One region of the Spirosoma jeollabukense genome, then DNA from elsewhere that is predicted to be linked to it. Evidence: riboswitches for the same ligand, from Rfam matches in the RefSeq annotation. Region 1 holds a riboswitch; the other holds the start of a gene.
What was found. Region 1 has a riboswitch for cobalamin ahead of ACYVEA_RS25260 (hypothetical protein). Riboswitches for the same ligand answer to the same signal wherever they lie in the genome.

Region 1 (15,489 bases):
TTGAGCAAAGGGATTGAACTGGACGTCATTGCCAACCCGTTCAACGGATTTAATATCATTGCGGGATTCAGCTACAATGATTCCAAACTGGTGAACGCCGATGCTGACGTAGCGGGTCGTCGGCCAACTACTGCCTCCTCGCCTTACCTGGCCAACCTGTGGCTCAGCTACCGGTTGCGTGATTACACAATCAAAGGCCTAGGCTTCGGTTTCGGCGGCAACTACGCCAGCGACAACAAAATCCTGAACAGTGTTAGCCAGGGCGTCTTTATCCTGCCCGCCTACACGGTTTTGAACGCAACCGCTTTTTATGAGCAGAAAAAATTCAGAATCTCGGCAAAGGTGGATAACCTCACCAACCAGCACTACTGGATTGGCTACACGACGATGAATCCGCAAAAACTGAGAAGCGTTGTCGGTAGCATCAGTTATAAGTTTTAAGTAAGTGCCTGTCAAAACCCCTAAACCGCATCGGCGGACCGCCCCTGAAGGGGACTTTGCTTGCGAATAGATAAAGTCCCCTTCAGGGGCGGTCCGCCGATGCGGTTTAGGGGTTTTGACAGATTCTGTATAATCGAAGAGTAAACAAGACTGCCATGAGTACGACAAAAGGAGTTAAAACGTGGTTTCAGATTCACAAATGGACTAGCCTGATTTGCACGGCTTTTCTGCTCATGCTGTGCCTGACGGGCTTACCGTTGATCTTTTCCGAGGAAATTGAGCACCTGGATGGCGCGGCAAAGCTAGCTCCCGCCATGCCCGCCGGAACACCAAATGTGGGGTTAGACCGACAGGCTGAAACGGTTAAAGCGGCCTTTCCGAATAAAGTGACGCGCTACGTATTCTGGGATGAACACGAGCCCAACACCACAACCTTTGGCCTGACCGATTCCTTAACAGCTCCACCCGACAACTTCAAGAACGTCATCCTCGACGACCGTACGGCGAAAGTACTTGACGAACCTAAATACGACGTAGGATTCATGTACGTCATGCTGCAGTTGCACGTGGACATGTTCATGGGTATTGGCGGCAAACTGTTTCTGGGCCTGATGGGGTTGTTGTTTGTTGTAGCTATCGTTTCCGGCCTGATGTTGTACAGCCCGATCATGAAACGTTTCGATTTCGGACTGGTGCGTACCGAGAAATCGACTCGCCTGAAATGGCTTGATTTACATAATCTGCTGGGTGTTGTTACCGTGGCCTGGGCCGTAGTAGTTGGTTTTACGGGCGTCATCAACACGTTGTCGGAAGTGGTGCTGGGGGTATGGCAGCAAGGTCAACTGGCCGAAATGGTGGCACCCTATAAAAAGGCCGCGCCCCTGAGCGGGAAACTCAGCTCGCTTGATCAGGCGGTGGCGATTGCCCGAAAAGAAGCGCCCGACATGACGCCTTCGCTGATTGCCTATCCGGGCACGTTGTTTTCCAGCCAGCACCACTACGCCATTTTTATGAAGGGCAATACGCCCCTGACCGAGAAACTGATCAAACCGGCTTTGGTGGATGCGAAAACCGGCAAACTGACCGACATGCGGGATATGCCTTGGTACGTCAACGCGCTGTTCCTTTCGCAACCGCTGCACTTTGGTGATTACGGCGGGTTGCCGCTCAAAATCATCTGGGCAATTTTCGATCTGATCACGATTGTAGTGCTCGGCAGTGGCCTGTACTTGTGGTTTGCGCGCAATAAAGCAACCAAAGCCCAGATCGCCCGGATGGAAACCAGTCGGCAGAAAGTAACCCGTCAGCAATTGGAAGAGTCAGAAATCGTAAGCCTAGGCGTTGAGAATGAACAAGAAAAGTAAGAACAGTTTCTGGCATGTCTGGACCATTCCAATGTTGCTCGCCGTCGTGAGTCTTTTCGGGCTGATTTCCGCATTGGTGGGCGACGATTTTCTGGATGCACTTTCCTGGATCACCCTCGCGCTTCCCCTGGGTGTCAGTGCGTGGTTTGTCGCGAAGTCCTTAAGAAAAAAGAAAAGAGTCAATCTTAAGTGAAATAAGGTTTATGAACTAGCACGATCGAACCGGAACGCCGGACCGACCCGCGCTAGTTCGTTCGTATCAGTCCGCCAGTGTCGACGTAGCAAACAGCGTAATCTGCATGCCATCGGGAGCCTGCACGCGCGACACGTCGCTCCAGGGCGCGGTTGTGAGCGGAGCTATCGACGTAGCGCCACCGTCGATCCAGGATTCCGTTGCGGCTGTGATCGGCTCAACGACCCGCAACGCCAGCCGAACCGGACCCGCTACGCGTTTGCCTACTTCGATCTGGTCAATGCGCTCGGCATGTTTACTGTCAATCAATTCCAGCGAAGCGCGACCAGCGTCCAGAATGATGCCATTACCGGCGTCTTCGTGCCATTCTTTCGATGTTTCCAGACCGATTGTATCGCGGTAAAAACGGATTAGTTCATCCAGATTATCGACGGTGAGGATAAGACGAAGTTCTTTGACTGTGGTTTTCATACGATGTATGGTTGTTATTTTCTGACAGGATTCCCAGCAATAAATATGGTTTTTTGTATTTAGTACCAATCCTGTTTTCCCATAAATCCTTTCAGACAAAGAATTCTGTTATTTAATTCTCCCCAGCACCTTATCCAGATTGACTGTCGCAGTGAGGTAGTCGTACACAGCCTGCAGGTAGTTCGATTTAGCCTGTGTCAGAGAAAGTTCGGCGTCTGACATATCCAGCCGGGATGCGATTCCCTGTTTCCAGCGGTCGCGGGTGATGCGGTAACCCAGTTCGGCCACCGAAATGGTTTGCCGCTGGGTTTCGATCCGTAAACGTGCTTCCTCTACATTTGCCAGGCCGATTTTCACCTGAGCCCGAACAATCTCTTTCAGGTTCGCAACCTGGGTTTCTGTCTGCTGACGCGTAATCTGTGCCTGCTGGATGCGGGAATTCGTTCGGTAGCCCGTAAAGATGGGCACGCTCAATTGCAGTCCCAGATACGTACTAACCGGCCATTTGTAGTCGTCGACCCGAAAATTATTGGCCTGTGACTGCGACTGAGCCAGCCCAATGGCCGACAATTTGGGCTGACGCTCGGCTAGTTGTATCGCGACCTGTTCCCGATTCAGTTTTTCGATCAATTCCAGTCGGCGCACTTCGGGCCGGGCCTGAACGGCCTCGAAATACGCATCAGTACCCGGCAAGGCAAACAGTGATACGTCGTACCGTAGCGAATCCTGTAGATCAATGGTTTCCTGCTCGTCCAGCCCCATTGTCCGTTTCAGAACGGTTTTGGTGATACCAATCCGGTTCGTTAACTGGATCAGGGTTGGGCGCAGGTTTTCGACCGTAACGAAGGCCCGCAACGTATCGACGCGGGAGGCCCGTCCCTGTGCCAGCAGTGAACGGGCATCTTTCAGCGCCTGCTCATTCCGGGCGATACTTTGCTGTTGCAATCGAAGCTGCTCCTGCGTAATCAGTACGTCCAGGTAGGCTTTTTTTACATCCGTAACGATGCTGGCCCGAACGTCGGCCAGGGCTTCGCCGGTAGCCAGTTCATCAAGTTGTGCCGCCTTTATTCCCGATCGAACGCTTGCCTGAAAAAGGGGTTGAGTAGCCGCAATACCACCCAGTAAAGCATTCGATCCACCGACGCGGAAGGTCGCCAGTTGATTTTCGGGAAGACCCACGAAGCTGCCCGGCAAAAACGAAACCTGTTTGTTGAAATAGTATAGGTACTGAGCCGAACCTGCTACGTTCGGTAGCGAATAGCTTCGGGCTTCCACTACTTTCTGGGCCGATTTGGCTGTTTCCAACGTAGCAACCTGCAAATCACGGTTTTTATCCAGGGCCAGCTTAACGGCATTTTCCATCGTTAATGGGCGAATCTGGGCCTGAACTTGCCCGGCACTACCCCAAATCAACAGGGTAGCGAGGAGCCTATAAATAAGATGTTTCATGAATTCTGTTGAATTTTGGGTATCAAAACACCGGGTTGAAACCCGGCGCAATGCATCAAATTTTGTCACTTGCACCGGATTTCAACCCGGTGTTGTGAGCCTACATCAGTTGCTTATTGTACTTCTTCTAGTTCCGCAACTTCAGCGTGTTTGTGAACTCTGGAAAAGTAGGAATACACCGCCGGGATGATGTAAAGTGTGAGGAAGCCAGCGAACAAGAGGCCGCCAACAATGACAGTGCCGAGCGAATTGCGGCTGTTTTCGGTGAGCGCAATTGGAATGGTACCGAAGATCATCGCGAGACTCGTCATCAGAATGGGCCGGAACCGGGACGCAGCGGCCACTTTGGCAGCTTCCAGCGGACTCAATCCCTGCTCTTTGCTCTGGTTGGCAAATTCCACGATCAGGATACCGTTTTTGGTGATCAGCCCGATGAGGGTAATAATCCCGATCTGGCTGAAAATATTCAGCGTCTGACCAAAAAGCCACAGGCTGAGCAGGGCCCCCGTCATCGCCATCGGCACGGTAAGCAGAATGATAAACGGATCGACCAGGCTTTCGAACTGAGCCGCCAGCACCAAGTAAATCAGGATCAGGGCGAACACGAACGCAAACAACAGACTCGATGAACTTTCGGCAAAGTCGCGCGATTCACCCGCCAGCGACGTTTTAATAGTTGGCGGCAAGACTTTCTGAGCAATCCGGTTCATTTCTGCGACACCGTCCCCAATGGTTTTTCCCGGTGCCAATCCGGCCGAAACCGTCGCCGAAATCGATTGATCGTAGCGATAGATAGCCGCCGGACTGATGCTTTCCTTGAACGAAACCAGATTATCCAGCGAGACAACCTCCCCGGTTCGGGTGCGTACATACATCGCTTTCAGGTCGTAAGGCGTATCGCGATCCTGCTTCTGCAACTGCCCTATTACCTCATATTGACGGTCATTGTAGATGAAGTACCCGTACCGCTGACCACTAAGCGCTAATTGTAACCCGCGGGCGATTTCAGCCACCGAAATTCCCAACTCAGCGGCTTTACTGCGGTTGATACTCAGCACCAGTTCGGGTTTGTTCACTTTCAAATCCGAATCGGCAAACCGAAGAACCGGGCTTTTACCCGCTTCGGCCATGAATTGGGGCAGCACCTCCGTTATAGCGGCCAGATTCGGCGCCTGCAATACGTATTGAACGGGTTGCGCCTGACCAAATCGACTGCCGATGGTTGGCGGTTGAACCGGAAATACCATGACGCCCCTAAAATTCTGAGCGTTTTTGGAATAAGTCGCAAAGACATCGGCCTGGGTTGTCGTTCGTTCATCGGCTTTTTTGAGGAAGGTATTTTGAATGGCTATGTTCACCGGTGCAGGCGGGCCAAACGTCAGGGCCAGAATCGAATACGTCTGAAATAACCCTTTTGTCGAATCGACCGAAAATTGGGCAATCTCCTTCATGTACTTCTCCGTGTACTCGTATGACGACCCTTCCGGCGCAACCACCGCCAGGCTGATCTGCGAACGGTCTTCCAGAGGAGCCAATTCCGAGGGCAACTGCTTACCAATGAAGTAGATCAATCCGAACGTAACGGCCAGCGTTGGGAAAGCGACCCAGCGGTACGTCAGAAACCAGCCCAGCGATTTTTCGTAGCCCCGGTTCAACGCGACAAAATACGGTTCGGTTGTCCGGTAGAGCCAGTTTGGTCTTTCCTGCCGTTTCAGCAGGTAGGCACTCATCATCGGCGAAAGCGTCAAGGCGACAAACGCCGATACGAGTACCGAACCAGCCACCACCACGGCGAATTCCTGAAACAGCTTACCCGTTACACCCGGCAGAAATAGAATCGGCAGGAAAACGGCGGCTAACGTAATGGTCGTGGAAATAACGGCGAAATAAATCTCCGACGATCCTTTGAACGCAGCCTGCAACGGCGACATGCCTTCTTCCACTTTGGCGTAGATGTTTTCCAGCACCACAATGGCATCATCGACCACCAGCCCAATCGCCAGCACTAACGCTAACAGCGTCAGGATATTGATGGAATAGCCAGCCACGTACATGATGAAAAAAGCCGACACGATGGACACCGGAATCGCCACAACCGGAATGATGGTCGAGCGCCAGTCGCGCAGGAACAGGAAGAGGATTAGAATCACCAGCCCGAAGGCCACGAACAGCGTTTCTTCCACTTCGGAAATCGAATCCCGAATCGGCTCGGTAAAGTCTTTCCCAATCGTTAATTGATAGTCGGCGGGAATTTCCTTTCGCAGTTCTTTCAGTCGGCGGTAAAATTCATCGGCAATCGCTACGGCATTGGCGCCCCGCTGTGGTTCGACAAAAACGCCGATCGTTGGCGAGTTTCCTTTCAGGCTGTTCAGGATCGCCGTGCGTTCATTTTCAGCCCCTAATTCGGCATAACCAATGTCTCTGAACCGAATAATGCTGCTGCCCTCCTGCTTGAGGATCATGTTGTTGAAATCGTCCTCTTTCGTCAGTCGGCCCAGCGTCCGAACGGTCAGTTCGTTCCGGTCTCCTTCAATCCGACCCGATGGCAAATCCACGTTTTCTTTACGTAGTGCCTGCTCAATATCGGAGGGTGTCAACTGATAAGCCGCCAGTTTGGCCGGGTCGATTCGCAGGCGCATGGCGTATTTTTTCTCGCCCGCGATACCCACCCGTTTTACGCCCGGAATGGTTTGCATCCGCTCTTTGATGACTGTAGACGCGATATTGCTGACTTCCAGAATGCTCCGCGTTTTGCTTTCCACCGCCATGAAAATCACGATATCACCACTGTTTGCCTTCTCCACGATGGGCGGATCAACATCGCCGGGCAACAGCCGCCGGGCTTTGGTCACTTTATCGCGTACGTCGTTGGCAGCTGCTTCCAGATCGGCGTCGAGGTTGAACTCAACCGTAATTACGCTGGCGGCTTCCCGCGAAACGGACGAGATGGTACGAATGCCGTTGGCTTCACCAATCGACTCTTCCAGCGGTTTGGTAATCTGGTAGGCAATCACGTCGGGGCTGGCTCCCGGATATGTCGTGGTGACGGTGACGATGGGCGAATCAGTGACGGGATATTCCCGGATGCCCAGATACGTAAGCCCAACGAAACCAAATAATATAATCAATACCGAGAGTACCCCGGCCAATACTGGCCGCTGAATACTAATTCCCGCTAAACTCATGTGAGTAATTTTTTAAATCGATAAAAGAGACGTCAACTATTCGACCGTAGACACCGTGACAGGAACACCCGTATCGAGACGTAGTAAATTGGTTGTCAGCAACGTATCGCCGATGGAAAGACCGTCCAGAATCTGAACCGTTCCTTTGGTGCGGCTACCGGTTTTCACGTCGCGACGTTCGGCCTTGCCGTGGTTGAGCCGGAATAATGAATAGCCTTTGGCCGTGGGAATCAGGGCTTCTGTCGGAATCAGGATGCCATCCTGTGCTACGTGCAGCGCAAAGGCGATTTTAGCCGATGAACCAGGCACGAGTTTGCCCCCTTTGTTTTCACTAATGGCCTTCACCAGCAGACTCCGCGTGTTGGATTCCATCTTGGGTTCGGTAGCCGTAACCTTCCCGACAAACGGCTGATTGCTGTTTTCGGTCGTAAACTGAATAGCCTGCCCCGGCCGAACGTCGGATGCATATTTTTCGGGAATGGTGAAATTAACCTCCACTCGGCTAACATCATCGAACGAACTCAGCACCGTAGACGGCGTTACGTAGGCGCCAACGTCTACCCGTTTCAGGCCCAGTTTTCCGGCGAACGGTGCCCGGATCTCGGTTTTGGCTAGGTCCACATCGATCATCGCCATTTCAGCCTGCAGTACGTTGAGGTTGGTCAGCACCTTGTCATATTCCTGCTGATTGACCGCTTCGGTTGCCAGGAGTTCACGGAACCGTTTTTCATCCAGTTGGGCGAGCTTTGCCTGGAGCGCTACCCGGTGTTTTTTAGCCAGCAAATCAGCGTCATCCAGTTTATACAGCAAGGTTCCCTGACTAACGTAGCTGCCTTCCCGAGCATATACCCGAACGAGTTTCCGAGCCACCTCACTCACCAGATCGACTTCCTGATTGGCCGCGATGGTTCCCGTTGTCTGGAGTTCATCGGTGATCGTTTCGCGTTTCACCACGAAAGCATCCGAAGCGACAACACCCGTTGCGGCCTTATTATCGGATGGTGGCGCGGCTGCGGCCTTTTCTGCCGATGGGTCGGCTTTTTTGGAGAACAATTTTGGTGTAATGAAGAAAAGCGCGAAAGCCAGTGCAATGCCCCCGGCGATAACTGATTTTGTTCGATTTCTGATCGGTTTCATGGTATTAATGGTTGTATTATTTTATTGTTCTACAACTATCGAACTTAAATTGTTTTATGGGTATCGAACAAGGTGGCTTGCGGGATGGTTCATCAAGATTAAAATCTATTGAATTATTTTAACGCGTCCGATTGTTGTGGTAGCAATTACTGTAGCTACTCCTTTTTCGGTTTGGCAACAGCATGACAAGCAGCAGACGGAATAGATTATGAAGACGTACCAGCACCCCACAACAGATCAGATTACCTTAACCGGCGTATTACACGCGCTAAGTGATCCGGTGCGGCTTAATTTTGTGCAGTGTCTGGCAAAGCTGACGAGCGAGTCACCCTGCGGGGCCATTCCGTCGCCCGTGGCTAAATCGACCATGTCGCACCACCTGCGGGTGTTGCGCGAGGCTGGCATTATTCATATCCGCACCGAAGGCACTCAGAGTTTGACGTCGCTTCGCCAGCACGAACTAGAGGAAAAATTTCCCGGCGTGTTAGACTCCGTACTGAAAGCCGCTACTACGTATTCGATGGCCGAGGAAGCCTAATTACTGATTTTATCAGCGATTTCTGCCTAAAAAGACTACTTTTGCCCCGTCAATGGGTGCACTTCCTCATCCGAAGTGCTTAAAAGGGAATCCATCGAACCAGGTAATCGGTTCTAATCGGAGCAGTTCCCGCTGCTGTATGTTCACAAAGGGGTTTTGACACGTAGTGCCACTGTTCTTCCAGAAGGAATGGGAAGGCGTCAAAACTGAACGAGCCAGAAGACCTGCCTGTCGACATGATATCCGGTTTGCTTTCGGGAAGAAAAGCAAACGGAGACCCAGGGCAGGCTGCGTTTTGTAGCCCCTATCTCCGTTTGTCGTTTCCCGTCGGTTACCGGCCTCTACCACAGGCATTTCCAACCAGAAGGCGCAAACGAATGATTAACCCTCTTTTACTGGATTCATTACTGCTTGGCGTTCAGCACTCCTTTGAGCCTGACCATATGGCGGCCGTTTCGGTGTTGGCGTCCGAAAAAGATAAAACGAATCGGGTATCGACCGGTCGACATCTCGGCCGGGTTGTCTGGCGATCATCGCATTGGGCGCTGGGCCATTCGTTTACGCTGGTGCTGTTCGCATGCCTTATTTTACTGCTTAAATCAACGCTTTCACTCAACATTGCCGCCCAGGTGGAACTGGCCGTTGGCCCACTCATGATCTGGCTGGGTGTTGTCGCCATCCGGCGAAATTTCACCCGGGCAAAGTCTCATGCGCACCCGACGCAATCTACTACGTTGAGCCGGTCATTTTGGGTGGGCATGGTGCATGGCCTGGCGGGTACGGGTGGCGCCTGCACCCTGGCGCTGACCCTTGCCGCCCGCGATGCCTCGACGGCCGTCTGGATTATCGTGCTGCAAAGTCTGGGTATTATTGTCGCCATGACCCTCTACGGATGTCTACTGGCTTTCTCCCTGAATAAGGTCGTCGTAAAATGGCAAGCTGCCCTGCGCACTATCAACTACGTAGTAGGTGCCTTTTCAATTGCCATCGGCCTATACACATTCCTCGAAATTTTCCCCTCTTAGTCACTACCCAATTTCATGCAACATCTTATTTACCAGAAGTTTATACCTATTCTCTGGTTTACCGCTCTGACATCTGTCAGCCTGTTCGCTACCTGTTCAACCGCAAGTGGGCAACGTATCACGCCCGACTCCACGCGGGAACGCGCCCTCGATCCCGTGGTCGTGACAGCAACCCGCTACGAGACGCGCAAAGAAATTCTGCCGCAGAAAATGGATATTATTTCCCAACAGGACATGGCGCTGACACCGGCCTATGACCTGACGGACATTGTCAAAAAAACGGCTTCAGTAAATGTTATCCAATACCCAAGTCTTTCGTCGGGCATTGGCATTCGAGGATTTCGGCCACAGTTTTCAGGTTTGAATCAGCGTACGTTATTGCTGATTAACGGGCGTCCGGCGGGGGCGACTAATTTGTCGCTCATCAACCTCAACGGCGTCGACCGAATTGAAGTCCTGAAAGGCCCCGCGTCGTCATTATACGGCTCACAGGCAATGGGGGGCGTCATTAACGTAATAACCCGCCGATCAAGGGGCGAAACGCGGGGGATGGGATTTCTGGAATACGGCAGTTTCAAGACTGTTCAAGCGGGTATGAACGTGGGCGGCAACCTAACGAAAGGATTGGATTATGATCTCTCCTTCGCCTATTTCGAACGGGCGGGCGACTATAAAATCGGGAAAGACAACCTCCTGCGGAATGCCTTTGGCTTCACTACGTCCCAGCGTAACTACGCCAATAAACCAGCCGAAACCGTTGATGAATCTAAAAGCGATGGGCAGACACGCCCCTTCACCCAGATGCATTATTACTCCGGCGCCCTACGTGTAGGGTATCAATGGAGCAACAAATGGCGGGTTGATGTGCGGGGCGAACGCTTTCAGGCACGCGACGTGGAATCGCCGGGCGATATTACGTATGGCACTACTGAAGCTAGCAGCAAAGATGTTGATCGGAATACAGGAGAAGCCTCACTAACGGGTGAAGTTGGTCAGCACCGGCCCAGTCTAACCGTTTTTACGGCCGAAGAAGCGACCAACAACCTCACAACCAACGTATCAGGAAAACCCATTGTACCATACCGGTCAACCCAGACAACGAATGACTGGCAGGGCATTCAACTCAAAGACGTCTGGCAGCTCGGGCGTCATTCGCTGATCGTAGGGTACGATTACCTGAATGCATCGACCCGGAGCCGTCGGTGGACGAATGACACGACAGAACGGGCACCTGCTCAACCCAACTATGCCCTGATTTCATCGGCCTTCTACGCCCAATTGCTTTTGACGGTCAATCGGTTGACTATTCAACCGGGTATTCGCTACGATAACATTACGTTTGATGTGAAAGATACGCCCCTACTCACTACGTATCAGGGCGGTAAAAAAACGAATCCGTTTGTGAGTCCAAGTCTGGGGCTGAGTTATCAACTGCTCCAATCGGTACGCCTGAAAGGAACCGTTGGCCGGGCATTCGTAACGCCGGATGCCTTCAGCGTGGCGGGGTATTCCGAAATCCGAACGACAGCGGGAAAAATTTCCATTATTGAAGGCAATCCAAACCTGACCAATGAAAGTAGCCTGGGTTGGGATTTGGGCCTGAGTTTCAGCAAACCTCAAATGGGTCTTTCAGCGAACGTAACGTATTTCTCCACGCACGTCCAAAACCGGATTGCCCGCGTGGTTTCGACCGTCAATGAGGTGTTACCTAACAAAGATGTGATCGTGTCGCGCACGGGCTACGTCAATGCCGCCGACTCCGACATTCGGGGTCTGGAAACGGAAGTGGCCTATGACTTTGGTGCGTTGGTAACCTATCGTTACTCGCTTCGGGCCTTTGCCAATGCTACGTCGATGTTCAGCGCAACCGAAATTATTGTCGGAACGGATGCGTCGCGCAGTGAGCGGGACATTGCCAACGTAGCGAAAACAAACGTCAATTATGGGTTAGAATACGATAATCTTAACTGGTTACGAATGCGCTTATCGGGCCGCTACGTTGGTACGCGCAAAGACACCGATTTTACAGATGTCGCCAGCCCCGAAATCGAATATCCGAGTTATATGGCCCTGGACTTCTCCGCTTCGTTCAACCTGGCCAAGCGGCACACGATGACCCTGCAAGTCAATAACTTAACGGATGAAAACTACTTTGAAAAGCGGGGGTATAACCTGCCGGGTCGAGCGGTATCAGTGCGGTATGCGGTGGCGTTTTGAGTTGAATTCACCCCACCCCTCCCCTTGAACTAAGGGGAGGGGCTACTAACACTGCCGAGTTCTCACCCCTCCCCTGTTTTTCAGGGGAGGGGCCGGGGGTGGGGTGAATTTCTCGATCAATACCTCCCACCCAGTTTCCGCGCATTCAGCACGGGGTTTCCCTCAATAGCGGGTAAGTGTTTGGGGCGTTGGGTTAGGCCCGTGGTGTCGGTCAAGGACTTCATGAAAGCAACCAGTGCGCTCTGTTCTTTCACGGTCAGATTCAGCGGATCTTCGGATAAAGTTTGCCCTTCCACGGCAATACCGATTCCACTACCACCGCCCCGATTATAGAAATCAACCACTTGGTCCAGCGTTTTGTACACACCATTATGCATGTACGGAGCCGTCAGGCCAGCATTACGCACGGTTGGCGTTTTGAAAGCAAAGCGGTGAATGTTCTTTTGATACGTATTGAATTTCCCCTCATCCGTATCAATTCGGGCGCGTCGTTTCTTCGGCCGACGGGGTACGCCGATAATTTCGCTATCCATTTTCTTATCGTAAATGGGCGGCACAAACCCGTTGTAAATCGGGAAGAAATGACAGGTGGCGCAACGGGCTTTCCCCAGGAACAAATTAAATCCGTCCCGTTCGTCATCCGACAATGCAACTGATTCGCCACGCAGGTATTGATCAGGCCGGGCGTTCAGGCTCGTTAGACTGCGAATATAACTCGCCAGCGCATTGCGCAAATTTGGGGCGGTCAGGCCCGAAGGAAAGGCATCACTGAACAGCTTTTTGTACTCACGGCTGGCCGCCAGTTTTTTGACTACCGAATCGGGCGAGGTGCGCATCTCGTGAATATTATTCAGTACATCGTGCGCCTGATCTTCCAGAAAAAACACCCGTGAATCGTAGAACTGAACATTTTGCAAGCCCGCATTCAACAGGGTCGGCGCATTACGCATCACCGATTTCCGGCCACCAAACGCCCGGCTTTTCGGCCGGCCATCAGTGAACGCTCGTTCGGGTTGGTGGCAGGACGCACAACTGCGCGCATTGTTTCCTGATAACAGCGGATCGAAAAACAGCACTTTCCCCAACGCAACTTTTTTGGGCGTGCTAACAAAATCGCCAAAGTTGATCAGGAAGTCGGGGCGAAACGCACCGGAATCAGAGAGCGTTGCTACGTTCGGCGACAGGAAGCGGGCGTTGCTGATGGGGCGAATACCCAACGCCTGACGGGCCTGTTTTAACGATCGGCAGAGTGGATACAGTTTATCTTTGGTAAAGGCAACCCGGTCGAACTTGTCAAAGCCGGGTGCCTGCTCAACAGCCTGAATGGTTTCTCTCCATTGCTGCTCCAATTGAGTACGCAGCGGCTGCGTTAACCGCGCTGCGTAAGGTCGAAACGTATCATGGAGCTTTCTGAGCGATATGACCGCTTCGGGTAGGCCGGTCCGGGCACCGGGCGCATCATAACCCGTGATGCCCAGGGCTAGTATCCTGAATAGCTGCTGCCGAATGGCTTCCACTACGTCGATATCGTTGATAAGATCGGCGGGTATACCCTGCTCCAGCCGGGATGAGTACGCCATCAACACGTTCAGCTCACGGGTTAATTCAGCCTTTTGTTTGGGGTCGTACGAAGGGAATAAATACGGCTCCACGACTTGCAGGCCGGTGGGCAAAATGGGCGTCTGACCCGGTTCATATTCTTCCACCTCCACCATCGGCGGTCCATTCACGTGACTGGCCAGAAACGGCTGATAGTATTCCAGCAACCATTCGATACGTTTATACTCCTGTCGGCTTCGCACAAAAGCGGCCCTGAGCGAATCGGCGGGTGAATTGGCGAGTACGTAAGCGGTCAACTGTTGCACCTGCTGATGAAAACGTGCTTTGTCAATCAGGAACTGGTCATAAACCCCATTACTGTCGGACGGGGAATCCTTCGGTAGAAAGGCCGCAATAAATACTACCACGAAGAGTAAACCCAGTAACCGATACATTGGCAAATATGAAGTAGTAGCCTCCGGGGTGAAGCCAGTTGTTGTTTATCCGGACGTGGCCGTCCAGGCTGCTAAACGTTATTGGGTGACCCGTCGTATGTTGTCCAGCAATATGGCCGTTGCGATGCCCACATTCAGCGACTCGGCGTCTCCGTACCGGGGAATCGTGACGCGTTGGGTAACGTACTGCGCCGTGTCTGGCCGAATTCCGTTCGACTCGTTGCCCATGACCAAATAACCCGAGTTACTGAAAGCCATCGTGTGCACGTCTTCACCATCTAAAAAAGCGCCGTACACGGCTACTTTACCAACCGGCTCATCATTGGCTTGCTTCAGGACGTCTGCTACGTTGCCATACCACCAGTTCACCCGCGTGAACGACCCTTTGCTGGCCGATATCACTTTGGGGTTGTAGACATCGGCGGTCGTTTCGGAGCACAGAATTTTCCGAACCCCATACCAGTCGGCGATGCGCAGAATCGTGCCTAAGTTGCCAGGATCGCGGATGTCATCCAGAATAAGGGCAACCTCGTCTGGGGCGGCCAATAGAGGACGGTTCTCTTTCGTTTTAACAACGGCCAGGGCAGCGTTGTTACTTTCGAGTGTTCCGGCCCGTTCCAGTTCAGCCATCGATACGATTTCGACCGGTGTTCGTTGGCGTTCTGTGAAGCGAACGTTTTCTTTGTAGAACGCTTCGGTGGCGATGACCAGTTCGGTCTGAAAATCGGACTGTAGCACCTCTTGCACGCTCTTGGCGCCTTCGACCAAAAACGCGCCGTGTTGCTGTCTGAATTTTTTCTGATGCAGCGACTGAATATATTTAAGTTGATTTTTAGAAAGCATGAAAAAAATGTATGATGTCAAATATATGATGTATGATCGGCTCAGGCGCTATACATCGTACACCATACATCATATATCGAGAGTAAGCCTCTTCCTGATCGTTATCTTCCTATCCGGCTGTCTGAGTTCCAAACAATTAGGCAACAACGTCTATTTACTGACGTCCCAAACGGTGCGGGGCAACAAGAGGATCTCTACGGAGTCGCTGGAGAGCCTGATTCCCCAGAAACCCAATCGCCGGATTCTGGCTCTGCCCATTACCCCTCCGCTCTGGTTTTACCAATTGGGATTGCGCAAGTATAATCACGAAGCCGCCGTGCGTGAGTTTCAGGCCAAAACTAACGAATTTGAGCAGCAAAGCCAGCAACTAGCGAATCAACCAGATGCCCTTAAAAAGTTAAACCGACAATATGGACGGCAGTTAAAGCGCCTTCGTGTAAAGGCTGAAGAAGGCAACTGGATCATGCGCAGTCTTGGCGAGCCACCCTCCTATTTTGCCGAAGCCGATGCAAAGGCCAATGCCGCCAAGATGCAGAAGTATCTGTCGGACAAGGGGTTCTTTAATGCAAAAGCCACGTATAAGCTCGATACGTTACGTCGCCGGCAGATCCGGGTCAACTACCTGGTTGCGG
Region 2 (15,489 bases), on a different contig from region 1:
CCGGGAGGAGCTTACCAAACGAAAATTACCGTACACACGTATAAGTAACTCATTTTCAGACCGATTTCTGGCACTTAAGCAACTTGTAAATCAACTATTAGCCTAGATCACATACCATTTAGTAAATAAAATGCTGCTTTGTATAAATAACTATAAAACAAGATACATTAATTAGAATTATATGAAGAATATAAGCAATTAACCTGCTGATAATTATGAGTTTATTTATTTTGTTATATAATTTTGCAGAAGGAACCAAACAATCAATTTATATGGCAGTTGCCAAACAATTTCTCAAAAGCAAGCCTCTTGCAAAAGTAACGTTTGAGTTGTCGGCAGAAGCCGTCAACGGTGCAAAAACGGTCGCTCTGGCCGGTGATTTCAACGGTTGGGACCCCGCTGCCCAAGCCCTGAAAAAACAGAAAGATGGTTCATACAAAACTACGGTTGAACTAGCTGTTGGTGCCGAATACCAATATCGTTACGTACTGGACGGTACGACATGGACAAATGATTGGGCTGCTGACAAATACGTTGCCAGCGGTGTAGCCGGTGAAGAGAACTCCGTTGTTGTTCTCTAGAAAAGAAATTAGAGTAAACGTTCAATGGGTAAGCAGGTCGATACATATCAACCTACTTACCCATTGAACGTTCTGTTACGTATCCGTCTACACCGTAAAATTGTCCGACTCAACGTAGGCCTTGATAAGGGCTACTTCGCCTTCGGTTCCCTTCTGCGACTTGCCGTGCTCCATGCCGAAGATGAACTCTTTGTTTTCAGCTTTCTGCTTCTGGTAAATGTGTTTAAACACATTTTTATAGTTAATCTCACCCGTTGTCGGCTCATTGCGTCCGGGATTGTCACCAATCTGGAAGTAACCGATCTCACTCCAACACCAGTTGATATGCGGGATAATATGGCCTTCATTTTTCTGCATGTGGTAGATGTCGAATAGAATCTTACACGACGGACTATTGACAGCCCGGCAGATTTCATAGGTTTGATCAGACGTCCGCAGAAACAGATTTGGCGTATCGCTGAGCGGTTCAAGCACCATGGTCAAACCGCCCTGAGCCAGTATGTCGGCGCCCCGACGCAAGGCATCAATAACGTTCCCCGTCTGAATCCCGATAGGTAGATTACGTTCAAAATCGCCCGGCACAACGGTTGTGAATTTTGCATTGACGCGCTTGCCTGTTTCAACGGCTTTCTTACATCCGTTCAGGAATATGTCCACAAATTCGGGCTTTCCAGCCGCGAGTGTATTCTGACTATTTCCCCCTTTATCGAGCACAAAAACGCCCATTACCATATTCAGGCGGGTCATTTCTTTGGCTATTTTCTCCTGCGTAGCCGCATCGCGCCCCATCATGCCATTGTCTTCAAGGGCCGTAAAGCCCATATCGGCCATGAACTTAAGTTGATCAATGAGGTCTTTACCTGCACTGTTCTCAAACATGCCAAAGTGGGGCGCATATTTGAGTTTAAAATTATTTTTAGCCAAAGAGCTGGGCTGTGAATGCCAATTGTTGGCTACTACGTCGCTCGAAACAGCGGCACCTGCCAGGCTTAAGCCAGCCGCTCCAAACGTTGATTTTACAAAGTTGCGTCGTTGCATAGTGGTTGTAAATCCCGGTTCTTATTTGTTTTTTTTCAGGCTCGCCAAATAATCAACGAGGTCTACTAACTCTTGGGTACTCATGGATTCCTGCAAACCGGATGGCATCATAGATGGCTCGATCTGTTTCATTGATACAACATCGGCCATTTTGTAATTCTGGACCACACCACCCGGAAATTTCATTTGCAGGTCGGTTTCTGTTTTGCTGGAGATAATGCCGGTCATGGTACTGCCATCTTTAAACTTCACATCCCACCCTTCAAAGCCGAAACTGATGCCCGCATCAGGATGTAGAATGGCTAAGTATTGCCCTTCCTTGGGCAACTTAGACCCTATTTCCGACAGTTTCGGGCCAAAGTCCATACCTTCGCCGTTTACCTGGTGGCAAATTGAGCAGTTATTCTTGAAAACCAAAACACCCTTTGTCGCATCGCCAGTCATGGCCAGTAATTCATTCATGCCGGGCAGTTTTTTGCCTTCGACACTTTGCGCGCCGTCTAAATAGCTGGCCGCTTGCAGCCGAATGTTTTTGCGCCAATCACTGCTTACACCCTGCGCAGCCGCTTTTTTATAATCGCCTTTGATATCACCAGACTTCAAAAGGGCAAGCACTTCATTGGCCCCATCCATGCTGCCACCCAGCGAGCGAGTTGCTTCCTTACGTAGCGCAGTTGGGCGTTTTTCGTCCAGGGCGACCGTTTTCAATATATCAATGGACTCCTTATTTCCCACGCGACGTAAAGCAACCAGCATGTTTGTAGCGGCTTCGGCATCACCCGAAACGTCGGACCGCGCATTAATAACTTCCCAGACCATTGGGCCACCCTTTTGCTTCAGCAATTGCCGGACAGCGTCGCGTCCCATACCGTCCATAGCTTTTTGTATGGCCAATTGTTTTAAATGTGCATTTTCGGAAGTGGGTTCATAACGTGTCACGAGTTCAATGTATTCGGGCGTTCCGTATACGTCGCTCATAAGTTTGGTTAGCGCGGCCTGAGCTACCTGGTTCTGCTGAACAAAAGCCGGATCAAGGTGACGTAACGCCAGTTTCGTTACGTCTGTTGAGTTGGTATTCGCCTGTAAAATACCCAGTAAGGCCGTCGATTTTTCGGTAGCCCCCGGATTGAAATCAAACGCCCGGAAATAGCGAAGTCGCTGGTTTACATTAACCGCCGGATCGCCCGCCAGCTTGGCCAGCAAAGGTACAGATTCCTTTGTCCGGGCGCGCCAGACGATGTCACGACCACCTGCATTAGCCAGAGGATCGTTATTCATTTGTTTTACCCAGGCCGTGTAATACGTATCCCAGTTGCCATCGGCACCGATACCCAGCGCTTCCAGATACCAACGATCTTTTCCGTCGTATTTACTGGCTAACTGCGCCCATAACGCTGGGGCCTCAGGTGACGTACTCCTGCGTAGGGCAATGGCGCATTCGCGAAGAACCTGTGGGTCGGGCGGTCCGACGGTTCGGTCGTTAACCAGTTGCTTCACATAGGGGATAATGTCAGCTTTAAGTTCGCGAGCGGCCCGTAGCCCGGCGATGCGTATATCAGGATTAGCGCTTTTCAACGCCGTTTCAATATATTTTGGTCCTTTGTCTAGTTTACTCAACAACCACAATGCACGAGCCTGCATCCGCGGATTGTCGGAGGATTTATACAGTTTCGCTAGTGATTTTTCGGCTTTTTTATCCAACTCGCGCAATTTAACCCAACCCGCATACCGAATGTCCATATTAGGGCTTTGTAACGCTTCGATAGCCCCTTCAGTAGTTGAAACGTCCACTTTGGGCATTGTGTACGGCGAGTTTGGCGGTGCCACCCGATAAACACGGCCTCTATTCTGATCGCCCGCCTGGTGGCCACCCACACCGGGATCATACCAGTCAGCAATGATCAGCGAGCCGTCGGGCGCTACGCACACGTCGGCAGGCCGGAACCACTGATCACGGGCACCTTCCAGTACGTTTACGATCTCGGCTTTGTAACCAGCACCATCCTTTTGCACGGGATACGAGCGGACTACGTTCGGTCCGGCATCGCAATGAATCATCTGGTTCCGAAATACATCGGGCAACAGTTTACCTTCATAGACAATCATACCCGTTGGCGAGCCTGCACCCGTTTGCAGCAGATTTGGCACAACGCCAGGGTCGTTCAGGTGCCAGTGACGTAGTGGAATTTCGGCTTCGAGGTTGTCCCGATTGGCCTGCCAGCCCGCGCCTGTCATTTCATCGGTATAGCCATAATTACCGTATTCCATGACGTAGTTAATCCGGACACCTTTGTTGCCGTCGTCGTCGTTGTCCGATTGCCAGAGCGTACCGTAAGAGTCGACGGCGACTTCATAGTTATTGCGAAAATTCTGACCTAATACTTCTACGTTCTTCCCATCGGGGTCGCAACGAAAAAGCATTCCCATTTTAAAATTCTGCTTATCAATGGTTTTACCGGTAGCCACATCAACAACAGGCTTGCCGTCTTTATCGAGTAGCTGACCACCTTCATTACCAAAGTTGAAGTACCATTTGCCATCCGGCCCGAAGACAAACGTGTGCATGCCGTGGTCATGCTGCTCACCACCAATACCCGTAAAGAGCAATTCTTTTTTATCGGCTTTATCGTCACCGTTTTCATCCGTTAATACCCACACATTCGGGCTGTCGGATACAATGACTTTGTTGCCTTGCACCCAGATGCCTAACGGAGATTCGATACTTGGGTCCTGATAAAACACCTTACTGACATCAGCCTTGCCATCGCCATTGTTATCTTCCAGAATCACAATGCGGTCACCTTCTTTATGTGTCGGATTGCCATTAATCGCCGGACGGTAATTATAGGCTTCACAAACCCATACACGCCCGCGGGCATCCACGTCGATGTTAGTCGGATTTGTCAACATTGGCTCAGCAGCAAAAAGTGTTGCTTCCAGGCCCGGTGTTACGTTCAAACTCCCAACAGCATACTTGGGATCATGTTTGTCGTCGTCGCTAAGGTTAGCAAAAAGGCTCGTGAGGTAACTCCCCGAAGCTGTATTGAGGTTTCGATTCTGGTATGCGCCAATGAAAGCTCCACCTACAACCAAACCGGCTGTGGAGAGGGCTATAGCCCGACGAAAAAATGTGGAGGGTTTAGCCTTACGGAAAGGTTTCATACGTTAGGACAGGCGAATAGGAGTTGATTATCAAATAGCAAAGACAGCATTACATACTAGGTTAAAACGACAAAGTTGGTAGTTTATACCCATCTCCGGCCAAAAATAGCAATCCATTTTTTCTTGCTATAATGCTAATTACGTACGTTTTACGTACCATTGCAGAGCCAGCCTGGCAAATCACCTAATCTTCTTACACATATGGGCTTCTTATATTCAATTTTACTCGGCGGAATCGCCGGTTACATCGCAAGTCGGCTTATGGACAGTCATAACTCGGCTATCGTTAATATTCTGCTTGGCATTGTAGGTGGTTTCGTTGGTGGTTTTGTTGCGAAGCGTCTGGGCAACGATCCGGAGAACGATGGATTATTTATGAATCTGCTAATTTCCGTAGTTGGAGCCGTTCTGCTAATTTTTGTTGGACGACTGTTCTAATCATTAGTTGTTTACTACGAAACTGCTCAGGTTCTACCCCTAAATCCCCTGAAGGTACTTTGTGCCTACTCAAACAAAGTCCCCTTCAGGGAATTTAGGGGTAGAACCGATTAGAAAAAAGTAAATCCTTAATAATCTGCTACGTAAAACGCCGGGTCGAATAAGTTTTCGACCCGGCGTTTTACGTAGTGAGGACTGGTAATTAAATAGTCTTTCGCTTCATTTCTTTCACGGCGAAATCGGCGGCACGGGCAGTCAAGGCCATGTAGGTCAGTGATGGATTGACGCAGGAAGCCGATACCATGCAGGCACCATCCGTGACAAACACATTATTGACACCATGAATCTGGTTATTCGCATTCAGCACCGACGTTTTAGGATCTTTACCCATGCGGGCGGTACCCATTTCGTGAATGGCCATGCCTAAGTATGAGCCATTATCGTAACTTTTCACGTTTTTCAGGCCCGATGCTTCCAGCATCTCTTTCGCATCGTTCATCATATCGACGCGCATTTTCTTCTCATTCTCTTTCAGCTCCGCATCAAATACGACCAGTGGCATGCCCCATTTATCTTTTTCGGTTTTGTGAAGATACATGCGGTTTTCGTAATACGGCAGCGTCTCACCGAAACCACCCAACCCCATTGTCCAGGGACCGGGCGTAGTGAGTTCATCTTTATAATCAGCCCCAAAACTCATTTCGGCGATGTTCCGCTGCCATCCCGTCCGGCTACCTCCACCCTGATACCCGAAACCGCGCAGATAATCGCGTTTGTCATTACCAATATTACGGTAGCGAGGTACGTAAATACCGTTGGCCCGGCGACCGATGTAGTATTTGTCCAGATCCCCTTCCCAGATCCCCGACGCGCCCGTGCGGAAATGGTGGTCCATCAGGTTGTGGCCCAACTGCTCAGAATCATTGCCCAACCCATTCGGGAAGCGGTTCGATTTTGAGTTCAGCAGAACAGCCGTTGATCCTAATGTACTGCCGCAAACGAAAACAACCTTGGCGAAATACTCTTTAGGCTGCATCGTAACGGCATCAACAATACGTACGCCTGTCGCCTGCTTTTTATTTTCGTCGTACATAATCTCCGTAACAACCGAATCAGGACGGAGGGTTAAGCGACCCGTTTTAGCCGCCGGAGGCAACGTACAGGACTGAGTGCTGAAGTAAGCGCCGTATGGGCAACCCAACGAACACTTGTTCCGGTACTGACACGGCGCGCGCCCAACGCCTAGTTGAGCTTCACCCGCTTTCGAGAGATTAGCCACCCGGCCAATGGTCATGACCCGACCAGGAAAATTCTTCTCAATACGTTTACGAACTTCTTTTTCCACGCAGTACATTTCCATCGGTGGCAGAAATTCGCTGTCGGGCAGTTGGGGCAAATTCAGTTTCTCGCCCGAAATACCGACAAACTTTTCGACGTAGGAATACCAGGGCGCTACGTCCTTGTACCGAATGGGCCAGTCAATGGCGATACCATCTTTGGCATTAGCTCCAAAGTCAATGTCGCTTAGCCGATACGATTGGCGTCCCCACATAATGGATTTACCACCAACGATATTGGGTCGGTACCAGTCGAACCGCTTATCCTCTTTGTAAAGAGCATCGGTATCCTTCATCCAGTACGTTTCGGTCATTTCGTTGTACGGATAATCACGTGCCAGTTTCGGATGCGACTCTTTCTGCGCCATCGTCAGCCGACCGTTATATTTCAATTGCCACGGATCTTTCATGGCATTTTCGTAGCCTGTTACGTGTTCGAGCTGGTGTCCTTTTTCGAGCATCAGCACCCGTAACCCTTTCTCGGTTAGCTCTTTGGAGGCCCAGCCGCCTGCTATTCCCGAGCCAATGACAATGGCATCGTAGGTTTGCTCTTTTACCGAATCAATATTGAGATAAGACATTACTTAAAGTCGATAGTTATTAGTCAGCAGTTGGCAGTCAATTACAAAATGATAGTTGGTAGCCACTTGGCATTAAAGTGCCCAGGTTTTTTGACCGGGTTTGAGGGGCATGCAGCCGTTAAATTGACCCGGCACCGGCAAGTATGCCAGCGCTTTTGTTGCGCCAATTTCGGAGGTGAAATAACCCGTGGTGGTCAACTCCTTCATCCGCAGAAAAAATGGCTTATCGGCGGTCATGGTCTGCTTAACCATTTCGTTTTTCTGAGCCGCGTCCAATTCCACAAATCCTTTGCCAAATTTCGTCTTGCTATCGGCATCCAGTTTGGCTAACCCAGCGTAGAATTTATCCTGATCCTCTTTGGGATAGCAATCCCGCATCACCCGAACGATGAATTTTTCGGCGCCAGCAGCTTTAGCACCTGGTGTGCTGGTTGTCGGAATAATTACATCAGCAACTTCGGCCAATAGGGCCTCCTGCTCAACCGTGACGGCCACGCTCGGGCCGAGGTTTGTTACGCGCCCCATAGCACCGGCCAGCGTGGGAGCCGACAGAATGCCGCCCATCATCAGGGCTGCCCGGTGTAAGGCTTCTCTACGTTTCATAGATTAGGAATGTAAAAGTGTTTTTAAACTCTAGTTGCAGAACGACTACGATACAATAACGTCAAGGAACCATCAATCATACCCTGGATCAGGAATTACTTATGAAAACATAGTGTCAAAAGATCAGTACATAGTCAAGGTTCTTTCTTCTCATAAAAATAGTCATTCTACCGAAATAAACAGCATTTTCCTACGTGTAAGGGCAGCTAAAAAGCGCCCAGATGAGATTGGCTCATCTGGGCGCTTTTTAGCTGCCCTCTCTGTACCGGGATAAAACCCAGTGTACCTATAAAAAATCTATCGGAAGTAAAATCCTGTTGGCGCAATTTCGGCTTTAACGGAGTCAATCAATGTTCCGCTTGATTCATAGCGTAAGACATACCCTGCCTGTGTATAGAGAAGCGGATTCTGACTGCCATAAATCTGCCGGGTCTGTGGGTCAATACCCAACGCACTGAATGAACGGGCAATAACCTGATTACCGGGCGTTGTCGTGGCGTCAATCGAAAGGTTATAGGTCTTACCATTTAGCGTATAATAAAACGATTTTCTATCGGTATTGATGATAACGGAAGCGGGCATGGCCGAAAAGGTCAATCGTTTGGCAACCAGACGGGTCAAAGGATCAATCTGCACCAGATCCTTGCCTGCCTGTAGCCATAGTTTCCCAGTAGCATCAAGGGCAATGGGCTCGGGCGTTGACCCAAAAGCAATACGTTGTTTTTCTGTATCCGTATTCAGATCAATGATTAACAGGGTTTTATCGCCACTGTAGGTAGTACTCCCGACAAACGCTTCCGTTCCAGACACAACCATTTTTTCAACGCCTTTCACGGCGGGTATTTTTTTGATAACCGTGCCTGTATTCAAATCCACGACGGCGATATAACCGGGATCTTTGTAAAACGTACCGGCGTTATAATCACCGGAAACGTCCCAGCAACTGATGTAAGCTTTGTTCAAACCGACCTGAATCACCTGACGCGGATTTTCGATATCCGGTGTTTTTAACGTAGCGCGGGACTTGAATGTACCCACCTCAACAATCTCGACCTTATCCTGACCCGTCGAACTATTATCGACCAGAATCAGCCCTTTACCATTAATTTCTGTGTAGCCCTGTATCCCGCCACTCAGGCCTAACGATGGATTTGCGGCCTGAAAAATATTAGTAGCTACTGTTTTACTGCTACGTGGCAAAAACGAGATCGTCCCGTTATTGCTGGAAAAACTACCCGAATTCAATATATATACGCCCGAATCATACGGAATTGGATCGGGATCGGAGGTTTTACAGTTCCAGACGCTTAGCGCCAACAGGCTAACGGCAATTGATTTTGTCAATTGATTTTTCATCGTGTATTAGTTGGAAAATTAATAATCAAGTTAAGCAGCCCGTTTCGTCCCGGCAGCGCATTTCGCTTCACACTAAACGCTAATGCATCGAATACGTTATTCACCTGTCCCTGAAGCCTGCCAGTTATAGAACCGACTTTCAGCGTACTCTCCAGAATGATATTCGTCAGTACGTTCCCCTTAAAAAACTGGCTATTGTCGAACGTAATATACAGCCGGGAGTTCGCCTGAGTTTGTACCGTCAGGCGCATCGGGCCACGTTGCACATACGTATTGAGTGTGCCGGTGTGCTCCGGTACGTAAGGCAATTGTTTCTCAACCACGTCCTGTGCATACGTATCATAGGCCCGCTTCTGTGACGACCGTGTCAGAGCGTATCCAAGGCGCAAACCCGCCCGCCAACCATTGCGGGCATAGGTAAGCGTAGTAGCCAGTTCGCCACCACGCGCTACGACTAATTGCAGGTTTTCAACGTGATAATTATCCGTAGGATTCCAGTACGTCCAATTGTCTACCCGGTTATGATAGGCAGTTGCTTCGGCGTTCAGGTTAAGGTGATCGGAGAAAACAATAGTTGCAGCTAATCCCGCTTCGGCATTCAGGCCACTTTCAGGAAGCAGGTTCGGATTGCCCAGGTCGATCCAATAGCGCTCGTTGAGCGTTGGTACGCGATAGCTGCGACTCACCGATCCTTTAGCCGTCAACGTAAACAGATCGTGTTGTATAACCTGGTATTCAGCGCCAAGCGATGGCGTAATGGGTGGATTAAAATGCGTTACGAAGGCTTGTCGAAGATTCGCTGAAATTAGCCAGCGAGTCGTCTGGAAACGTAGCAGCGCATATAAATCCCCCCGGTCTTCCTGAATTAACTGGCCGCCGTAGCCATCCGTTCGCGTTCGATAGTGCGACCACTCGCCCCCAACTCTCAAATTTAAGTGACTATTGATTTTAGTCTGCAACAAGCTAAACTCCCGCTCAACTCGGCCAATGAAACGATCCGTTGCCGTATGGCTGGGTTGTGAAAAATCGCCTTTGCCATAATCAATGACGTCACGAATCCACCCCAGGCGCAGGGTTGTCTGATCATTTTCATACGTAGCAAGCAGACGGGCTGACTGCGTACGGGTACGTTCACGAGCAATAGGGTCCTGGGGCGCAAGAGTCAGGTCATTATCGGTTAACCAGGCATTCACTGATAGCTGCTTACCACTTTTGTGCAGAAAATAAAGATCCTGCATGAATCCACGCTGGGCCGTGGCCGATTGTTCCATGAAATAATTGCGCCGTTCGGTATATGGGTAATCATTGTTAAACTTGTTCCGATAGGCAAATGTCTTCCCCGATAATTTCCAGTTCTGGCCCAACACCGAAGCGTATCGCATGCCCACCTGTGTGTTATTGTTTCGAAAGGAAGCCAGTTGCTGGCCAACGGTTACGTTAATACCCGGTTGCCAGACAGGACTGCTACCCAATAGCACACTCCCGCCCACAGCATCGGAGCCAACAACACTGGCTGAAGAACCGTACTGAACCGCCATCCGGTCGAAGCCAGCAACGGGAAGTGTCGAAAAATCCGTTTGGCCAAGGTTTGGCTGGTTGATATTGATGCCATTCCAGAGAACGGCAGTATGGTTGGCCGAGGTACCTCGAAACGAAACCGTCGCTAACTGACCGGGGCCGTAATTTTTAAACGCCAGTGGCGTATTGAACGCCAGCAGATCGGTTAGTGACCCAAATCGAAACTGAAGAAGCGTTGTTGAGTCGATACGTTGTAATTTCTGCCCCGCCAGAAATCGCTCGGGCGCGATGGCCCGCACCGTCACCAACGACAGCGATACAACTTGTCCTGTGTGCGGCTGGTCAGCCACCACCGTATCCGTTTGGGCGTAACTGATACGTCCATATAACAGGCTGACAAACAGACTTAAAACGAACCGCCAAAGGGTTTGCTTTCCCAATATCAATGAAAAATAACTGTACTCCAAAACGCTGGATTACCCAATCACTACGTTGACGCATTTCCTCCGAATGCGTTACTAACTGACAGTTATCGGCAGGTCTCCTGGCTTGTCTCATCGGCTCCGGCCTTCCCACGCTAGACTTAGCGCAGTGGCAATGTAGATTGACCCGATTTTGGTGAGAGACGTACAGTTGCGGGGACAGCTTTGTCATTTCGCCACATCTGTGGTTCGACAACTTCCCTTTTAAGCCACGAAAGCTGCTATGAAACAGTATCAGGCACCGAAAACTCAGGACAAAGGTAGATGAATTCGTGGAGTATTGTCACGTGTTCAGTCAAGAGTATTGATGGAAACCTATGCAACGACGACTATGGTATGATTGCTATTACTATTTTTAGCCTACGCTACGTTTATAGTCATTACCAAAAACTCCATGAATCAATCACTCTGGTCGCTGAGCGGCCAATATGCCCTTGTAACAGGTGGCACAAAAGGCATCGGCGAAGCCATCGTTCGTCAATTTCTCGATCTCGGGGCGGCCGTTTTCATTGTGGCCCGCGATGATGAACGTTTGCAGCAACAATTAACCACGTATCAACAGCAGGGTCATACGGTAGCAGGCCTTGCTGCCGACATCAGCCAACCGGACGTAGCCAATCAGGTTATTGAGGTTGTAAAAGCAACTTGGGGCAGACTGGACATTTTGGTCAACAACGCCGGAACCAACATCCGAAAGCCCACCGTCGATTACAGCTCAGCCGAGTATGAGCACATTTTGAATACGAATCTTCGCTCGGCCTATGAACTGAGTCAGAGAGCCCACCCTCTTTTGAAAGCGTCGGGTAACGGGAAGATTGTTTTTGTTTCGTCGGTATCCGGGCTAGCGCATACTAGCAGTGGTTCGCTTTATGGCATGACCAAAGCCGCGATGCTGCAACTCACGCGTAATCTGGCCGTTGAATGGGCGTCGGATGGCATCCGGGTAAATGCCGTAGCGCCCTGGTACATCAATACACCGCTAGCCACGCCCGTGCTAACGAATCCCGAAAAATTAGCGGGTATCCTGAAACGAACCCCCATGAATCGCATCGGCGAAGCTGATGAAGTGGCCTCTGTCGTGTCTTTTTTGAGTATGCCGGCATCGGGCTACGTCACTGGCCAAACGATTTCTGTGGATGGTGGTTTGATGGCCTGGGCGTTTTAAAGGCCGGCCACCATCTCTTTCATCTTCGTCATGGCCGTTTTCGTGACGGTCATCGCATCCTGCGCATAGTAATTTTTGTTGAATACTTCCAGCGACAGCACAATAGGCTGATCAGTACGTTTGATGAGTTTCAACGTATCGCGAATGGGGGCAACTCCATCACCGGGAAACACCCGGTCGGCATCGGTTATTTTTTCGCGGGTAAAATCGGCGGTGTAATCGTTGACGTGAAATACTTCAATAGCCGGTTTACCCACCAATGGCAAACTAACCGAACCTGAACCGCCTTTGTAGAGATGATAAATATCCAGCAACACCCGAGCCGACGGGTGGCCGCTTTCGATAGCAACAAACATAACTTCTCCCAGGCGACTCAAATTGGGAGAAAAGCCCCATAATTCTAATTGAGGTACAACGCCCGTTTTGTCGCCCAACTCCAGAATAGCCCGGTAGCGTTCGGCAGCTTTATACAAATCGATTTTAGGGCTACCAGGGGTTTGAGCACCTATAGGCGGGGTAGCTACGCGCTTACAACCTACCTCGGCCAGCATCCCCATCTCACCCTTAAGTTGCTCAAGTCCCTTAGTGCGAGCAGCCTCATCGTCTATAATCCAGGGCGCGAAACCTATAGCATTTTCAACCTTTATGCCATTATCCGCCAAAATTTTACGGGCATCTGCCGTAGTAGCTCCGGTTTTCAGATACGTCTGCAATGTCTCAACCCAGATTTCAACCGACCGAAACCCTGCTTTAGAAGCGGCTTCTAACTCCTTTACGAATCCGAGTTTTTGCCCCCGGATTGTGCTCATGTTCAGGCAAAGCGTAAAGGGTGACTGAGCACTTGGCGCAGGCATAGCGTTCAGTGAATTTGGAGAAAGTGCTGCACCAACTGAGGCAGTCAGGGCAGCCAACGTCTGACGACGAGTTATGGATTGAGACATAAACGATAAAAAATTCAGGCGACTATCTAGATTTACACACCTCTGGTAAATCAGAAAATCGCCTAAACCTACTTGCTGTCTTTGGGAAAAGTTGATTGAGCTAATCATCCATAAATAGCTCAATCAACTCTTCTTAATCACGCTAAAGATAGCGTTGATCGTTTAGTCTGTTATTCCTGCTCCAGCAAAAATGCTTTGATGAAGGGATCAATGTCGCCGTCCAGTACGGCTTCTGTATTAGATGTCTGGTAACCGGTGCGATGGTCTTTCACACGCCGGTCATCCAACACATAGGAACGAATTTGCGAGCCCCACTCGATTTTCTGCTTACTAGCTTCCACTTCGGCACGGGCTGCATTACGTTTCTGGACTTCAATCTCATATAATTTAGATTTCAGCAGGCGTATGGCGACTTCTTTGTTTTGTAACTGACTACGTTCCTGCTGACACTCAATAATGAGGCCCGATGGTTTGTGTTTCAACCGTACCGCTGTCTCCACTTTGTTTACGTTTTGACCACCGGCCCCACCCGACCGAAATGTATCCCAGTCAATATCGGCGGGATTCACTTCAATTTCAATGGTATCATCGACCAACGGATACGCATACACCGACGCGAAGGATGTATGCCGACGAGCGTTGGAATCAAACGGGGAGATACGTACCAATCGGTGAACACCATTCTCAGATTTCAGGAATCCATAGGCTAATGGTCCGTCTACTTCAATCGTTGCCGATTTAATACCAGCGGTATCACCATCCTGATAGTCAACCTGTTTCAGCCCGTAACCGTGCTTTTCGGCCCAGCGCATGTACATGCGGTAGAGCATATCGGCCCAGTCCTGGCTTTCGGTACCACCTGCTCCGGCGTTAATTTCGAGAACCGCACTAAGCTGATCCTCTTCATTACCGAGCATTTTTTTGAGTTCGAGATCTTCGAGCGTGGCCGTAACTTTGCGACCTTCCTGGTCTACTTCGTCTTCAGACACGTCGCCCGCTTCGTAAAATTCGAACAGCGTTTCGAGATCACCAAACTGACTATTTAGTTTTTCATAGCCGGTAGTCCAGCCTTTCAGGGTGCGAACCTGCTTCATTACCCCCTCCGCACGGGTGGCATCGGTCCAGAATTCTGGCTGGAAGGTTTGCTGTTCGAGTTCAGCTAATTGTTCTTTCTTATTATCGTAGTCAAAGATACCCCCTTAGGGCCTCTACTCTGGCTCTCAAGTCGGTCAACTGGTCGGTTGTCATGAACTTGTCGTACTTGTTAATGTATAGGTATACTGCCCAAACACCGTAAATGGCTTTAGGAAGTACAAAGATAGAACAAAAGAAGGCGGCTTTCCGGTTTCCGGCACGTAGCTAACCGCTTGCGCCTGCAAGATGGAAGCCCCGGTATCAACTTTTCAGCCTACCTTTGCGTTCTCTTTTTAGGAAGATTCAAGATTATTCATTTTACTAATTCATTCATTAACTAATGGCTTCACAGTACGATGTAATCGTTGTGGGTAGCGGGCCGGGCGGCTATGTAGCTGCTATCCGGGCGTCGCAATTGGGTCTGAAAACGGCCGTCATTGAGCGCGAAAGCCTCGGCGGCATTTGTCTGAACTGGGGTTGTATTCCAACCAAAGCCCTGTTGAAATCAGCGCAGGTTTTTGAATATATCAAGCACTCTGCCGACTATGGTATCACCGTTTCGGGTGAGTCGAAAGCCGATTTTCCGGGTGTTATCAAACGGAGCCGTGGCGTTGCCGATAGCATGAGCAAAGGCGTTCAATTTCTGATGAAAAAGAACAAGATTGATGTTATTAACGGTTTTGGCAAAGTGAAAGCAGGCAAAAAGGTCGAAGTGACTGCTGCCGATGGCAACGTCACGGAGTATGAAGCCAAACACATCATTATTGCGACCGGTGGCCGCGCACGCGCTTTACCAAGTGTACCTATTGATGGTACCAAAGTGATCGAGTACCGTAAGGCGATGTCGCTCGAAAAGCGACCCGATTCAATGCTCATTATTGGCTCTGGTGCCATTGGCGTCGAATTCGCGTACGTTTATTCCAGCATGGGTACGAAAGTCACCATCATCGAATTCCTGCCGAACGTAGTGCCCGTTGAAGATGAGGACATCTCGAAAGAGCTGGCTAAACAATACAAAAAGCTCGGTATTGATATATATACCAAGTCTGAAGTCACAAAGGTTGATACCAGCGGCAGTGGCTGCAAAGTGTTTGTGAAGACGCCAGACGGTGAAAAAACCTTTGATGTCGACGTAGTACTATCAGCCGCTGGT

Region 2: linked by a shared signal. The riboswitch ahead of ACYVEA_RS16400 (TonB-dependent receptor plug domain-containing protein) and the one ahead of ACYVEA_RS25260 (hypothetical protein) in region 1 are both predicted to bind cobalamin.

What each region holds. Positions count from the first base shown of each region.
Region 1 is NZ_BAAHAD010000008.1:251,400-266,888, reverse strand. Features, by position in the region: gene ACYVEA_RS25300 (TonB-dependent receptor domain-containing protein) at 1-441, shown strand, start outside; gene ACYVEA_RS25295 (PepSY-associated TM helix domain-containing protein) at 597-1,805, shown strand; gene ACYVEA_RS25290 (hypothetical protein) at 1,789-1,998, shown strand; gene ACYVEA_RS25285 (VOC family protein) at 2,065-2,469, opposite strand; gene ACYVEA_RS25280 (TolC family protein) at 2,578-3,918, opposite strand; gene ACYVEA_RS25275 (efflux RND transporter permease subunit) at 4,032-7,103, opposite strand; gene ACYVEA_RS25270 (efflux RND transporter periplasmic adaptor subunit) at 7,140-8,240, opposite strand; gene ACYVEA_RS25265 (ArsR/SmtB family transcription factor) at 8,449-8,778, shown strand; cobalamin riboswitch at 8,816-9,024, shown strand; gene ACYVEA_RS25260 (hypothetical protein) at 9,156-9,803, shown strand; gene ACYVEA_RS25255 (TonB-dependent receptor plug domain-containing protein) at 9,819-12,020, shown strand; gene ACYVEA_RS25250 (cytochrome c peroxidase) at 12,137-14,014, opposite strand; gene ACYVEA_RS25245 (TrmH family RNA methyltransferase) at 14,093-14,857, opposite strand; gene tamL (translocation and assembly module lipoprotein TamL) at 14,856-15,489, shown strand, end outside.
Region 2 is NZ_BAAHAD010000003.1:531,777-547,265, reverse strand. Features, by position in the region: gene ACYVEA_RS16440 (AAA family ATPase) at 1-106, shown strand, start outside; gene ACYVEA_RS16435 (isoamylase early set domain-containing protein) at 273-581, shown strand; gene ACYVEA_RS16430 (hydroxypyruvate isomerase family protein) at 669-1,619, opposite strand; gene ACYVEA_RS16425 (PVC-type heme-binding CxxCH protein) at 1,641-4,781, opposite strand; gene ACYVEA_RS16420 (GlsB/YeaQ/YmgE family stress response membrane protein) at 4,983-5,219, shown strand; gene ACYVEA_RS16415 (GMC oxidoreductase) at 5,422-7,137, opposite strand; gene ACYVEA_RS16410 (gluconate 2-dehydrogenase subunit 3 family protein) at 7,210-7,740, opposite strand; gene ACYVEA_RS16405 (YncE family protein) at 8,038-9,096, opposite strand; gene ACYVEA_RS16400 (TonB-dependent receptor plug domain-containing protein) at 9,093-11,054, opposite strand; cobalamin riboswitch at 11,132-11,357, opposite strand; gene ACYVEA_RS16395 (SDR family oxidoreductase) at 11,491-12,261, shown strand; gene ACYVEA_RS16390 (sugar phosphate isomerase/epimerase family protein) at 12,258-13,202, opposite strand; one part of gene prfB (peptide chain release factor 2) at 13,373-14,389, opposite strand; one part of gene prfB (peptide chain release factor 2) at 14,391-14,450, opposite strand; gene lpdA (dihydrolipoyl dehydrogenase) at 14,677-15,489, shown strand, end outside.